DNA from 4 places in the Exiguobacterium sp. SH3S3 genome. Region 3 is predicted to be linked to each of the others. Evidence: riboswitches for the same ligand, from Rfam matches in the RefSeq annotation. Region 3 holds a riboswitch; each other region holds the start of a gene.

Region 1 (3,329 bases), on a different contig from region 3:
TCTGGTGACCGATGAACGACAAGTTGACGAGCGTCCCGTGCGAGCTCAACACGTCGACGACTTCTTTCGGCACGTCGAGGTTCGCTTTCAAGAAGCGGCGCGTCGTCGGATGTTGCGGGTCTGAGAAGACGTCGAGGACGTCGCCTTCCTCGACGATCTTGCCGGCGTCGATGACGGCGACCCGGTCACAGATCCGCTCGATGACTTCCATCTCATGGGTGATCAAGAAGATCGTCAGACCGAGCTCGCGGTTGATCTCGAGCAACAGATCGAGGATTGACTCGGTCGTCTCCGGGTCGAGCGCGCTCGTCGCCTCGTCGCTGAGCAGGATGTCCGGCTCGTGCGCCAACGCCCGGGCGATGGCGACGCGCTGTTTCTGGCCGCCCGAGAGTTGCTCCGGGTAATGTTTCCGGTGATCGGTCAGTCCGACGATGTCGAGATACTTGTCGACCCGCTCGCTGATCGAGCGTTTATCGAGTCCTTCTAGGCGGAGCGGGATGGCGACGTTGTCTTCGACGGTCGCCGTCTTCAACAGGTTATAGTGCTGGAAGATCATCCCGATGCGGTGACGGAGCTTCGATAACCCTTTTTTGTCGAGCGTCGTGATGTCTTGCCCTTCGATCTCGACTTGACCTGACGTCGGCCGTTCGAGCAGATTGATCATGCGGATGAGCGTGCTCTTGCCGGCGCCGCTCCGACCGATGATGCCGAAGATCTCGCCCTTTTCAATCGTCAGCGAGACGTCGTCGAGCGCAGTGACGGTCCCTTTGTTTACCGTGAATGTTTTTGAGATCTGTTTGAGTGCGATCATAGTGCCTCCTTAAAACGCTGGGACGATCGAGCCGTTGAACGTCTCTTCGATGAACGTCCGGACCTCGTCCGAGTGGTAGTAAGATTTGAGTGTCTCGACGACTTCATCGTCCTTGTTGTCGGTACGGACGACGACGTAGTTCGGGTACGGGTTGTCGACCGTGTCTTCATGGAACAAGGCGTCCTCATTGATCGATAGGCCGGCACCCATCGCGAAGTTCGTGTTGATGGCCGCGAGCGCGACTTCCGGGAGCTGGGTCGGGAGCTGTGACGCCTCGAGCTCGATGAATTCGAGGTTGAGCGGGTTCTCGGCGATGTCACGTTTCGTCGCCTTGTCCGTCAATCCTTCTTTCAAGGTGATGAGTCCGGCCGTCTCATACAGGCGCAGCGCCCGAAGTTCGTTCGCCGGGTCGTTCGGGACGGCGACTTTATCGCCTTCCTTCAACTCCTTGATGTCCGTCAGCTTATCCGAATAGAGCCCCATCGGGAAAGCGACCGTCTTGAACACGTCGTCGATCTTATAGCCTTTGTCCGACTTCTGCAGCTCGAGGAACGACAGCGTCTGGTAACTGTTCACGTCAAGGCTGCCTTCGTCGAGCGCCGTGTTCGGCGTGTTGTAGTCGTTGAACACTTTGATGTCGAGCTCGAGGCCATCCTCGGCTGCGAGTTCTTTTACTTTCTCGGCGATCTGCTGGTGCGGTCCGCCTGTCACGCCGATCGTGAGGGATTCTGTGCTGAGCGCTTCGCTCGCGTCCGATTGGCCGCACGCCGACAAGGCGATGGCCGCGAGTAGAGATGTTCCTGCGAGTACTGTTTTCTGTTTGATGTTCATGAATGATTCCTCCTCCAAAATAAAAGCCCGCTACTCATAAAGAGTGGCGGGCACGACAAGTCAAAGACAGTCGGACACGCTCATCTCCCAGACGTTTCGTCTGTTGGAATTAGCACCATGATCGTTACGATCTGGTTGCCGGGTTTCATAGGGCCAGTCCCTCCACCACTCTTGATAAGCTATCGGTCTTATTTAATTGTTATCATCTTACTTTTAATCCTTTTATTTGTAAACAGAAAATACTGAATTTTCAAAAATTATTTTCAAATAGTCAATATCGAGCGGGACGGGTGAGCGTTGCAATTCAGTCTCGGCCCGGACCGCGTCGACCAGTTGCGGGATGTCGGCCGGAACGAGTCCGAGCGTCTCAAGTGACGTCGGCGCGCCGATCCTGGCGAGCCACGCCTCTAAATACGGGGCGTCAGACGAGCCACGCAACCGTTCTTGGACAAGGAGGCCGAAGCCGACCTTGTCGCCATGTAAGAACGGATGGGTCGACTCGAAGCGGCTGAGCGCGTTGTGGACGGCGTGGGCGACGGCGACGCGTGTCCCGGCGTCCCCGAAACCACCGACGGCACCGCCGACGGCAAGGATGTGATCGACCGCGAACCGGGTCTCTGGCCCATACGCGGTGAAACTGGACTCACTCAAGTCGAGTTCGACGAGCCGGCCGCATTGCTCGGCCAAGGCGAGACCGGTATTGACGCCGGCATCAGCCGAACTGTCGCCGCTCAAATAGCGGGCCTCGTAAAACTTGGCGACCGTGTCGATGACGCCGGCTCGGAAGTAGTCGTACGGCGAGTCCGTCACGACCCTCGCGTCGACGATGACCCGCTCGATGACGACGCGGAACACGTCGTAGCGGTCATAGGCGCCCTGCTCGTCATAGATGACGCTGAGCGGTGTGAAGGCGGCACAGTTCGAGGCGAGCGTCGGGATGACGATCAGCGGGACACCTTGCCGGTAAGCGACGAGTTTCGCCGTATCGACGAGCTTGCCCCCACCGACGGCAAGGAGGACATCCACATCCTTCAAACGGAGCCGTTCGACCTCCGCGTCCGTGCATTCGCCACGGAACAGCGATGTCGGATAGGCAGTGATCGCTGGCAGGACGCGCTTGACGACGTCAAAACCGTTCTGGCCGCGCAGCACGTGAGCACGACGGCCAGCGATCAATTCATCGAGCCGCTCGAGCGCGTCATCCGCATGGTCGTACTCGAGCACGGCTTGGCGGATCATGCCCGGACCTCTTCATACGTCGCGAACAGTTTCTCGATCCGCTCGACGGCCTCGTCGATCTTCGGCTCGGCGGAGACGAGTCCGAACCGGACGTACCGCTCGCCTTCTGAGCCGAAGAAATAGCCCGGCGTCACGGCGACCCCTGCCTCGTGGAGCAGCTTATGCGAGAACGATTTGGCGTCCCCGTCCGGCACTTTCGCCCAGACGAAGAACGAGCCGCTCGGGGCCGTGATGTCCCATCCGGCCTGACGTAACCCGTCGACGAGCCGGTCGCGGCGGGCCTCATACAACCGTGACAAGTCGTCCCGGAGCGAACGCGGTGACTCGAGCGCGGCGATGGCCGCCTCTTGGATGGCCGAGAACACGCTCACATGGACGTGGTCCTGATACGTGTTGATCGCCTCGATGATGTCGCGGTTGCCGACGGCGAAAGCGACCCGCCAGCCGG
Region 2 (3,329 bases), on a different contig from region 3:
GTCATTGATCGAACAGTACGATGAAGCGAAAGAGGCCGTCTCCCTGTCTCAAAGCGAGGCCCAGGCGATTGAAGTGTTCTTGAGTCAATGTGAGCGCCTCAACCAATATGATAAAGGGTTTGTCGAGTTCGTCCTGTTCGACCGAACGCTCTATTTCGATTTGTTGACGCGACAGCCGATCGACCGTCCGATCGTCTTCGACTTGATTGAAGCGCGCCATCCACACGCCAAGTCTGTCGATTATGAGATGCGCTTCGAATGGGACGCAGCGTTGTCAGAAGCGTTTCATGACGATTACCACAGCTTCATCTCGGTCCAGTCAGAAGAGATTGACGGGATCCGCACACGCATCGTCATGATCGGTGAACACGTCTATGGCTATCCGCCCATCATTCAAAACGAGATGATGAAACTGTTGAAGTCGTTCAACCGAACAATCAGCCGTTGCCACGAACGCGACCGCCTATACACGGAAAGCCGCACCGATAGCTTGACGCTGCTCGCCAACGCGCGCGCGTTCTACGAGTATGGGATTCAACAAATCTCGGACGGCTCGATGTACCCGATCTCAGTCGCGATGCTCGACATCGACTTCTTTAAAAAAATCAATGACACGCACGGTCACCAAGTCGGAGACAGCGTGCTCCAAGAGTTCGGACGGCGAATCCGGCAAGTGCTCCGGACCGATGACTTTGCGGCCCGTTACGGGGGCGAGGAGTTCATCTTGCTGCTCAATCATTGCGACGTCGACCAAGCCGTCGATATCGCCGAACGGATTCGACAGAAGATTGAAGATAAGCCGTTCCGTGTCGATGGGGTCGATATTCCCGTGACCGCCTCGATCGGCGTCGATACGATTCAAGCGTTCGGCGACAAACGGCTTGATGATACGATTCGTAACGCTGACCGGGCCCTTTACGTCGGCGGCAAGTACGCCGGTCGTAACCGCGTCGCCCATTATAATTTTTTGACGACATGACTTCCCCCCGCGTCCATTGGCGCAGGGGGATTTCTGTTGACAACCCGACTTGAAACAGGTACGTTAGAAAACGTGTCTAACAACTACATCATGACGACTTTTTATCAAGAGAGACGGAGGGACTGGCCCTTAGATGTCTCGGCAGCGGGTAACCCGTGCCAAATCCAGCGAGCGTTCTGCTCGAAAGATGAAAAGGGTGTCTCTTACAGAGAGCCTTTTTCGGAAGGCTCTCTTTTTCTATTCTATGAAATGAGGTGAATCGATTGGAACAACCAACAGCTAACAAATGGGCGCTCTTGCCCTTGCTCGTCTTCCTCGTCTTCTTTATCGGGGCAGGTATTTATTATGGTGACTTTTACAAGTTCCCGGTGCTGATCGCGGCGTTGATCGCTTTAATTGTCGCCGCGATGATGACGAAAGGAAGCGTCACACAGACCGTCGAACGTATCGCCCAAGGCGCCGGTAATCCAGGTATCTTGATCATGATATTCATCTTCCTGCTCGCTGGCGCGTTCTCGAACGTCGCCGGTGCAATCGGTGCGATTGACGCGACGGTCAATGCGGCGTTGACGTTCCTGCCGCCGTCACTCTTACTGAGCGGATTGTTCGTCATCGCTGCCTTCATCTCGATGGCGATGGGCACATCGACCGGTACGATTGCCGCGCTCGCCCCAATCGCGCTCGGCATCCATCAAGAGAGCGGGGTCAATATCGCGATCGCGGCCGCGGCCGTTGTCGGCGGGGCCATGTTCGGAGACAACTTGTCATTCATCTCAGATACGACAATCGCCGCCGTCCGGACACAGCGGACGAACATGCGTGACAAGTTCCGGACCAACTTTTGGATCGTGCTCCCGGCCGCAATCATCACGACCGTCCTGTTAGCCGTTCTCTCAAGTGGAGAATCGACGATTGAAGTGGCCGCGTTCGAATGGTACAAATTGATTCCGTATCTCGCCGTCATCGTCCTCGCCTTGACCGGACTGAACGTCATCCTCGTTTTGCTCGGCGGCATCGCGCTCGCTGGCATCATCGGACTGATTGACGGAAGCTTGGCCGTCACGTCTTACGTTACGGCGATGGCCGACGGTATGATGGGCATGGCCGAGATCTCGCTCTTGACGTTATTCATGGGCGGACTCGTCGGGCTCATCTCGCATAACGGTGGACTCACCTATTTACGAGATGCACTCACGTCACGGATTCAGCGCCGGGCTGGTGCGGAATGGAGCATCGCCGGGCTCGTCAGTGCGACGAACGTCGCGACGGCGAACAATACGATCTCGATTCTCGTAGCAGGCCCGCTTGCCGCGAATATCGCCGATACGTATGACATCGAACGGAAAAAGTCAGCGAGCGTACTCGACATCTTCTCGTGCGGGGTACAAGGACTTCTGCCTTACGGGGCGCAGCTCCTCATCGCCGCCGAGTTGACGAACACGGCGTCCCCCGCCCTCGTCCCGTATATGTTCTATCCGTTCCTCCTGTTCATTTGCGGAGGCTTGGCGATCGTCTTCAACTTCCCACGTTTCAAAAAAACCAACTAAGCAAAAATCCTCGAAGGCGGCCGCCTTCGAGGATTTTTATGTTCTTGCTTCACGTTTACGTTTGAGCTCTTCGTTCCGTTTTTTGAAAGCGCGCCGTTTGAGAAGTTCTTCGAGACCGCGACTGATCGCCCACAATACGAGCAAGAGCAGGCCGAGCATCGATAAGCGGAACGGGCTTTGGATGAACTCTTGCCACTGATCACCGATGACCGAGAAGATGATGACGACGAGCAGTTTCCCGAATCCGGCCGCCAATACGAACGTTCGGAGCGGCATTTGAATCAAGGCGAGTAAGTACGTGATCAAACTGACCGGGATGAACGGCAACGAATATAAGAATCCGAGCGAGATTGGACTCATATGGTTGATGCGATCGAGCCAATAGACACCCTGTTTATGTTTTTCGAGCCAACGCGTCATCGGTTTGCGGAACACGTATCGGACGGCGGCGAACACGAGGAGCGTCCCTGCCAAACTGCCGATCCATGACAAGAGAACACCAAGCCAGAAGCCATACGTGGCAGCGTTCGCCGAGATGATCAAGACGAGCGGGAGAAACGGGAAAATCGCTTCTAGGAACGGGGCTCCGAGTCCAGCCCAAGGACCTCCCGGCAGTCCTTGGAGCCATTCGATGATGTTCAATATATATTGTTGTAGTGATGTGAGCATCTCAGTTTCCACCTTCGGCTTTCGTTACTACCTTTTACCCGAATTCGTTCAAGAGGACGCATCCCCCTGCCCTCCTCAAAAAAAATAAAAAGTATTTGCGAAATTTCACTGTGATATCTATCATATAATAATGG
Region 3 (3,329 bases):
CGATGTCCCGGTGGCATTCATCTGCCACCCGGCGATGGCGAGACCGAAGCCGGCCGCGACGACACCGAGGTTGGCGGCACCAGCGGCAACACCGGACAGGCTGATCGCCGTCGCGATCCCGACCGTCGAGATCGGAGAGACGATGATGAGCGAGAACGCCATCGCGATCAACATGCCCATCATAATCGGCTGGAGTTCAGTCATCGTCATGATGATGGTGCCGATGTACGTCGTGATCTGGGAGATGTACGTGAGTAAGAACATGCCGATCCCGCCGGCGATGACGATGACCGTCATCGGTAAGACGAGCACGGTGTACGTCTTTAATCGTGGTGACAACTGCATGACCATATATGTCGCAAGTGCGGCCGTCACGCCGGCCGTGATGACGTCACCGATTCCGGCCATGAGGAACGCACCTTCCTCGATGCGGATGGCGCCGCTCCCGACCTGGGTCGCAATGCCGATCGTGCCGGCCTCGAGCGCAGAACGTCCGAACTGCATGGCGACGGCTACACCGATGATGACGGGTAAGAGGCGCATCGCGATCGTCGTCGCATCTAAGATGAACTGTAGCGACGGAAAATAAGGAAGGATTGCTTTCGTGAGCTCGCCGAGGAGCGCGCTCGGGATGAGGGCGATTAAAATGGCGAGGCTGAGTCCGTTCAATACGTTCATCAAAAATTGTTTGCCTGTCAGTTTCGTTTGTTCCGTCATGGGTGGATTCACCTGTCCTTTTCTACGTGTTTGCTGTTATGTACGAAAGCGATAAAGTTAATGACCATACTATGCCTCTTTTGGGCGAGCGTCAACAAGAAATGTTGAACTATTCAGATTTTTCCAGTTGAGCACAACTTTTGAACAGATCGACTCACATTCATATACTTATAGAAGAGGTGAGAGAAAATGATTTCAGACGGATTGTTATATATATACGCCCCGATGTGTGGAACATGCGCTGTGGCCGAGCGGATGCTCGCGGTCGTCGAAGCGGTCGACCCGACACTCGCGATCGACAAGCAGGACGCCAACTTTATCCCGCAAGAGTTAGAAGCGTATCAAGTGATGAGCGTACCGGCGCTGTTAAAGCTTAAAGACGGCCAAGTCGAAGACCGATTATATGCGTTTCAAAACGTGCAGCACGTCCTATCTTTCGTTAAATGAGATAGGATGATTAGAATAATCAGAAAATTTTAAATAATCAGTTGACACAGAAAGTTCACGAATGGTATATTCATTACAACATCTTACTTGAACACAATATAGGACGAGATTTTCCAGCCATCAAGACGTTTTAGAACAGCCGGTGCATCACTTTACGCGACTTTTAGGTGGACCTTCCCTTAGATTGTCCCCCAAAAAAATCAAGCGCAGGGACACCGACCGCGTAACCGCACGGTACGTTCTAAGGCCGAGTGATGGATGGCTTGAATCCCCCATATAAGGATGAACACTCTGATCGGGCAAAAGAGTTTCATCTATGGGTTGTCCTTCCGTGACTCAAGGTGCTACGTTCTGTGTCATCCTCGGATGGCACCTTTTTTTGATTTTTCGCACAAAATAGTTTGACATGAAAATAATGTGTCGCTATTATAAAGCTAATCGAATAAACAACACTCTTATCAAGAGAGGCTGAGGGACTGGCCCTATGACGCCCAGCAACCGCGGAGCAATCCGAAATGGTGCTAATTCCAGCAAGGTGAGAACCTTGGAAGATGAGAGCAATCGTTGTCCGTACCGATAAAGTACGCACGTTTGCTCAAACGTGTGTACTTTTTTTGTTGTCAGGAGGGAAAGGTATTGATTCAATTACGTAACGTGGCCAAATGGTTCGACACGAAGAACGGTCGGGTCCAGGCGGTCGATGATGTGTCGCTCACAATCGAGAGCGGCGAAATTTTTGGAATAATCGGATATTCAGGGGCGGGGAAGTCGACGCTCATTCGTCTGCTCAACCGGCTCGAGGCACCGTCAAGCGGTGAAATCGTCGTCGCCGGGAGCGAGCTGACGAAGCTCACTCCGAAAGAACTGCGCGGGGTGCGCAAAAACGTCTCGATGGTGTTCCAACACTTCAACTTGTTATGGTCGCGCACGGTCGCTGAGAACATCAGCTTCCCGCTCGAACTGATCGGGGTACCGGCCAGTGAACGCAAACGCCGCGTCCAAGAGCTCGTCGATCTCGTCGGTCTCGCCGGACGTGAAGACAGCTATCCGTCGCAACTATCGGGCGGTCAAAAACAGCGAGTCGGGATTGCCCGCGCGCTCGCTACAAATCCAGATGTGCTCCTCTGCGATGAAGCGACGAGCGCACTCGACCCGAAGACGACCGATTCGATCCTCGAACTGCTCGTCAGCATCAATAAGAAACTCGGACTGACGATCGTCCTCATCACCCATGAGATGCACGTCATCCAAAAAATCTGTCATCGCGTCGCCGTCATGGAGGCAGGGAAGGTCGTCGAGACCGGCCAAGTCGCGGACGTGTTCCAACATCCGGAACAGCCGATCACGAAAGAGTTCGTCAAACAGATCGGTGCCGTCGACGACATGTCGCTCACGTTCGAGCATTTGAAAGCACGTTATCCGAGCGGCCAAATCGTCAAGCTCAAATTCTTGAACGAGACGGCCGAACAGCCGATTTTATCGGAAGTGTTGAAACAGCACGACATCGGCTTCAACATCATCGGCGGTAACGTGACGCAGTCGCAAGTCGGTGCGCTCGGGACGCTATTCATCCAATTGATCGGAGAGCCGGCTGAAGTCGAGCGGGCGATCGCCTCAATCCGGTCGCAGGCAGTGGAAGTGGAGGTGGAAAACGATGTTTCCTAATGTAGATTGGCAAGTCATGTTCGAACAGACGTGGGAGACGCTCTATATGACGCTCGTCGCGGGAGCCGCGACATTCGTCATCGGTCTCGCCCTCGGCATGCTCTTATATGTCACGAACGAACCGCTCATGACGAAGAATCGTCCGATTTACACGATCATCAGCGCGGTCGTCAACGTGTTCCGCTCGATCCCGTTCATCATTTTGATCATCTTGCTCATCCCGTTCACACTCCTCATCGTCGGGACGATGCTCGGCTCGACGGCGGCGCTCCCGGCGCTCATCATTGGGGCGGCCCCGTTCTATGCGCGCATGGTCGAGCTCGCGCTTCGTGAAGTCGACCGCGGCGTCATCGAGGCGGCCGAGTCGATGGGCGCGACGAAATGGCAGATCGTCTATAAAGTGTTGTTCCCAGAAGCACTCCCGGCCATCGTGTCAGGCATCACGGTGACGATCGTCGCCATCGTCGGTTACACGGCCATGGCCGGAGTCGTCGGCGGCG
Region 4 (3,329 bases), on a different contig from region 3:
CTTTCCCGACGTAAAACGGCGCGAGCGCAGTCCCGTAACGCGACGTCGCGATCGCCCCGGCGTTACAGATCGTCAAGACGTTCCCCCCTGCCGGCAGCACCGTGAGCGCATGCTCCCCGATGGCCCGATACGTGTCGACGTCTCGCTCGAACAGCGCGATGGCCCGATGTTTGATGTCAGTCGCGATTCTTTCAAAGTCGTCTCCGACGTTGAATCCGAGAAGCGACTCGATCACGTTTTGCAGATTGACCGCCGTCGGACGGGTCGCGATCAATCGACGGCCGACGAGGTCGAGCCGGCGTGTGAAGTCCGGGTCATCCTGGAGGCGGACCGCTTCTTTCGCGAGCACGAATGCGCCGAAATAGGCGATGGCCGGCGCGCCTCGGACTTGTAACGTCTCGATGGCGTGCTCCGCCTGTTCGAGCGTCGCGATCGTCACGTACCGCTCTTCATGGGGCAGTAACGTTTGGTCTAAAATGACGAGCTCGTCCCGGTTCGGGTCGAAGCGAATGTTTTGGACTGTCATACGCGTACCCCCGCTAACAGCGTCACTAATTCATCGATTGTCCGGACATCGTGGCGCTGTTTAATGAGCGTCGTGCCGAGCGTGAGCGCTTCCCGTTTCCGCTCGAGCCGGACCGTTTCCGGTAACGTCTCGAGGTCAGCGACTCCGGCGAGACCGATGGCGCGGCGAATCAGTTCGCATCCGGCATAGCCGATCGTGTCGCTAAAGATGGTTTGAAGTAGCTCATCGACGAATCCGTCCGTGTTGAACGGTTCGACCGCCGTCTCAAACTTCGTCCGGAACGTCTTCTCAAACGTCTCCCATACCGTCAATACGTCCGTGAACCGTTCGAACCGTTTGAGTGGGTCATGGAACGTCGATAGCGTCAAATGGGCGACGATTTGCCCGATGTCAAAGCCGAACGGTCCGTAAAAAGCGAACTCCGGATCGATGACTTTCGTCTCTTGTTGCGTCGCGAAGATACTGCCTGTATGTAAGTCTCCGTGCAAGAGCGCGTCGTGTTTCGTGACGAAACCGACTTTCAGTTTCGTGACCTCCACTTTCAATTTCTGGTCACGCCAAAGCGCTTCGACGTCCTGACGGAGCGCGGTTTCGATGTTGTTCGATTCGGCATCTTTGTACGGATCGGTGAAGATCAGTTTTTCAGTGATGTCGCACAGTTCCGGGTTGTAGTAATCCCGTTCTTTCCGCTTCTTCTCAATCGGGCCGGCCGTATAGTCTGACGTCTCAAACAACGTCTGTCCTAAAAACTCACCGATGTGACGGGCGAGTTCAGGATACGTTTTCCCTTCCAAATAGCCCGTCCGGACGATATCAAAGTCGGACAAGTCCTCTAAAATCGTGTAGGCGAGCGTCCGGTCACTGCCGAGAACGACCGGGACGAAACGCGGGACGACGCTAGCGAATTCGCGCAACGCGAGCTGCTCGATCCACGCCCGTTCAAGTGTGAGCGGCCAACTCTCTCCGACGACTTTCGCATACGGTAGCGCCTGCTTGACGATGAGGCTCGTTTCGCCTTGACGGATGCGGAAGACGAGGTTCAAGTTGCCGTCCCCGATCTCCTCGCAATGCGCGATGCCCCCATCTTCGAGTAACCCTAACGTTCTGACGTGCTCGACGACTGTCTGTTCTGTAAATGGTTGATAAGCCATGTCTGTTTCCCCTTTCGGTATATTCCCCACAAAAAAAGCCCCTTTCTCCGCGAGAAAGAGGCACAGCCGTAACGGTTGTTCCTCTCATCTGTCAGACGTATGTCTGGTGGATGTAGCACCGTGCCTACTGGTCGGTTGCTGCGGCGTCATCGGGCCAATTCCCTCTGCCAACTCGCGATAAGAGTGTCATATTCGATTGTGTGAACTTGTTGTGATGAATGTTACTTACTCGAGCACCAAGTTGTCAACGTCAATTTTCGGACCCGGTGTTGTCTTTTCCCGGGCATATATAGAAACAATGAATTCAACTATTTTTTCTCAAAAAAAGGAATTGACGAACCGGATATTGTGTGACAAAATTCAATTAAATTTCACAACTTCAAAATACATTCTTATCAAGAGCAGACGGAGGGGACAAGCCCGATGATGTCGCAGCAACCGACCCGATTGGGCACGGTGCTAATTCTTGCAGCGTAAGCTGAGAGATAAGAGTTCATTTTTTTATGATGACCTCTTGCCTCGGCATGGGGTCATTTTTTGTTTGACCGGAAGGAGGAACGAACATGAGTATTACTGCCACATATGAAATCAGCCGGACGAACCGCGTCGCGACTGTCGCCGAGAAAATCGCCCTTGAACTGACCGTCGGCACATGGACGGAACTGCCCCACCTAGAGCAAGAACAATTAAAGGCGTATCGGGGTGAGGTCGTCTCAACGACGCACACGGAAACGACGAGTCGCTTCACAATCCGTTATCCGCTCCATAACGTCACGCCCGACTTCTCATCCATCTTGACGACGACGTTCGGGAAATTATCGCTCGATGACTCGGTACGCTTGATCGACTTGACGTTACCCGAAACGCTTGCGTCTGAATTCCCCGGAGCAAAGTTCGGTGTTCAAGGCGTTCGTGAGTTGCTCGACGTCCATGATCGCCCGCTCGTCATGAGCATCTTTAAAGGGATCATCGGCCGTGATTTACGCTTCTTAGAACAGCAACTTCGAGACCAGCTCGCCGGCGGCATCGACATCGTCAAAGATGATGAAATCCTATACGATAATCCGCTCACTCCGTCGCTTGAACGAGCTAAAATCGGGGCGGCCGTCATCCAAGAACAGTTCGAAACGACCGGGAAACGTTCGCTCTATGCCATCACGCTCAGCGGTCCGGTGTTCGGGCTACGTGACCAAGCGCTCCGCTTGATCGAGGCGGGCGCGACGGCACTGTTGTTCAACGTCTATACATACGGGCTCGACACACTCCGCGAACTCGCGAGCGATCCAACAATTAACGTCCCGATTTTGGCGCATCCGGCGTTCGCCGGCGCCTTGACCGGCTCGATCAGCCACTCGCTCTTGCTCGGGAAATTGTTCCGCCTCGCGGGGGCCGACTTGACGCTGTTCCCGTCCCCATACGGTTCACTCGCGACACCGTCCGATGAGGCGTTCGCGATTCGGGATAGCAGTGCTCGGCCGCACTGGGCGAAGCCGATTCTACCGGTCCCGTCGGCCGGCATCCATCCGGGGCTCGTCCCGGACATCATCCGTGATTTCGGCACAGACGTCGTCATCAACGCCGGCGGCGGCATCCACGGTCACCCAGACGGCGCGGCTGCCGGGGCCCGGGCGTTCCGACAAGCGATTGAGCAA

The links. Region 3 has a riboswitch for S-adenosylmethionine ahead of EVJ28_RS02830 (methionine ABC transporter ATP-binding protein). Riboswitches for the same ligand answer to the same signal wherever they lie in the genome.
Region 1: another riboswitch for S-adenosylmethionine. It lies ahead of EVJ28_RS07885 (MetQ/NlpA family ABC transporter substrate-binding protein); the one in region 3 lies ahead of EVJ28_RS02830 (methionine ABC transporter ATP-binding protein).
Region 2: another riboswitch for S-adenosylmethionine. It lies ahead of EVJ28_RS03550 (Na+/H+ antiporter NhaC family protein); the one in region 3 lies ahead of EVJ28_RS02830 (methionine ABC transporter ATP-binding protein).
Region 4: another riboswitch for S-adenosylmethionine. It lies ahead of EVJ28_RS08535 (2,3-diketo-5-methylthiopentyl-1-phosphate enolase); the one in region 3 lies ahead of EVJ28_RS02830 (methionine ABC transporter ATP-binding protein).

What each region holds. Positions count from the first base shown of each region.
Region 1 is NZ_SJUU01000006.1:176,302-179,630, forward strand. Features, by position in the region: gene EVJ28_RS07880 (methionine ABC transporter ATP-binding protein) at 1-811, opposite strand, end outside; gene EVJ28_RS07885 (MetQ/NlpA family ABC transporter substrate-binding protein) at 821-1,642, opposite strand; SAM riboswitch class I at 1,720-1,823, opposite strand; gene EVJ28_RS07890 (iron-containing alcohol dehydrogenase) at 1,865-2,881, opposite strand; gene EVJ28_RS07895 (aminotransferase class I/II-fold pyridoxal phosphate-dependent enzyme) at 2,878-3,329, opposite strand, start outside.
Region 2 is NZ_SJUU01000003.1:35,377-38,705, forward strand. Features, by position in the region: gene EVJ28_RS03545 (GGDEF domain-containing protein) at 1-979, shown strand, start outside; SAM riboswitch class I at 1,078-1,173, shown strand; gene EVJ28_RS03550 (Na+/H+ antiporter NhaC family protein) at 1,243-2,526, shown strand; gene EVJ28_RS03555 (TVP38/TMEM64 family protein) at 2,563-3,195, opposite strand.
Region 3 is NZ_SJUU01000002.1:216,474-219,802, reverse strand. Features, by position in the region: gene EVJ28_RS02840 (PTS sugar transporter subunit IIC) at 1-717, opposite strand, end outside; gene EVJ28_RS02835 (thioredoxin family protein) at 907-1,164, shown strand; SAM riboswitch class I at 1,617-1,722, shown strand; gene EVJ28_RS02830 (methionine ABC transporter ATP-binding protein) at 1,801-2,829, shown strand; gene EVJ28_RS02825 (methionine ABC transporter permease) at 2,819-3,329, shown strand, end outside.
Region 4 is NZ_SJUU01000007.1:118,920-122,248, forward strand. Features, by position in the region: gene mtnA (S-methyl-5-thioribose-1-phosphate isomerase) at 1-526, opposite strand, end outside; gene mtnK (S-methyl-5-thioribose kinase) at 523-1,677, opposite strand; SAM riboswitch class I at 1,759-1,861, opposite strand; SAM riboswitch class I at 2,067-2,169, shown strand; gene EVJ28_RS08535 (2,3-diketo-5-methylthiopentyl-1-phosphate enolase) at 2,241-3,329, shown strand, end outside.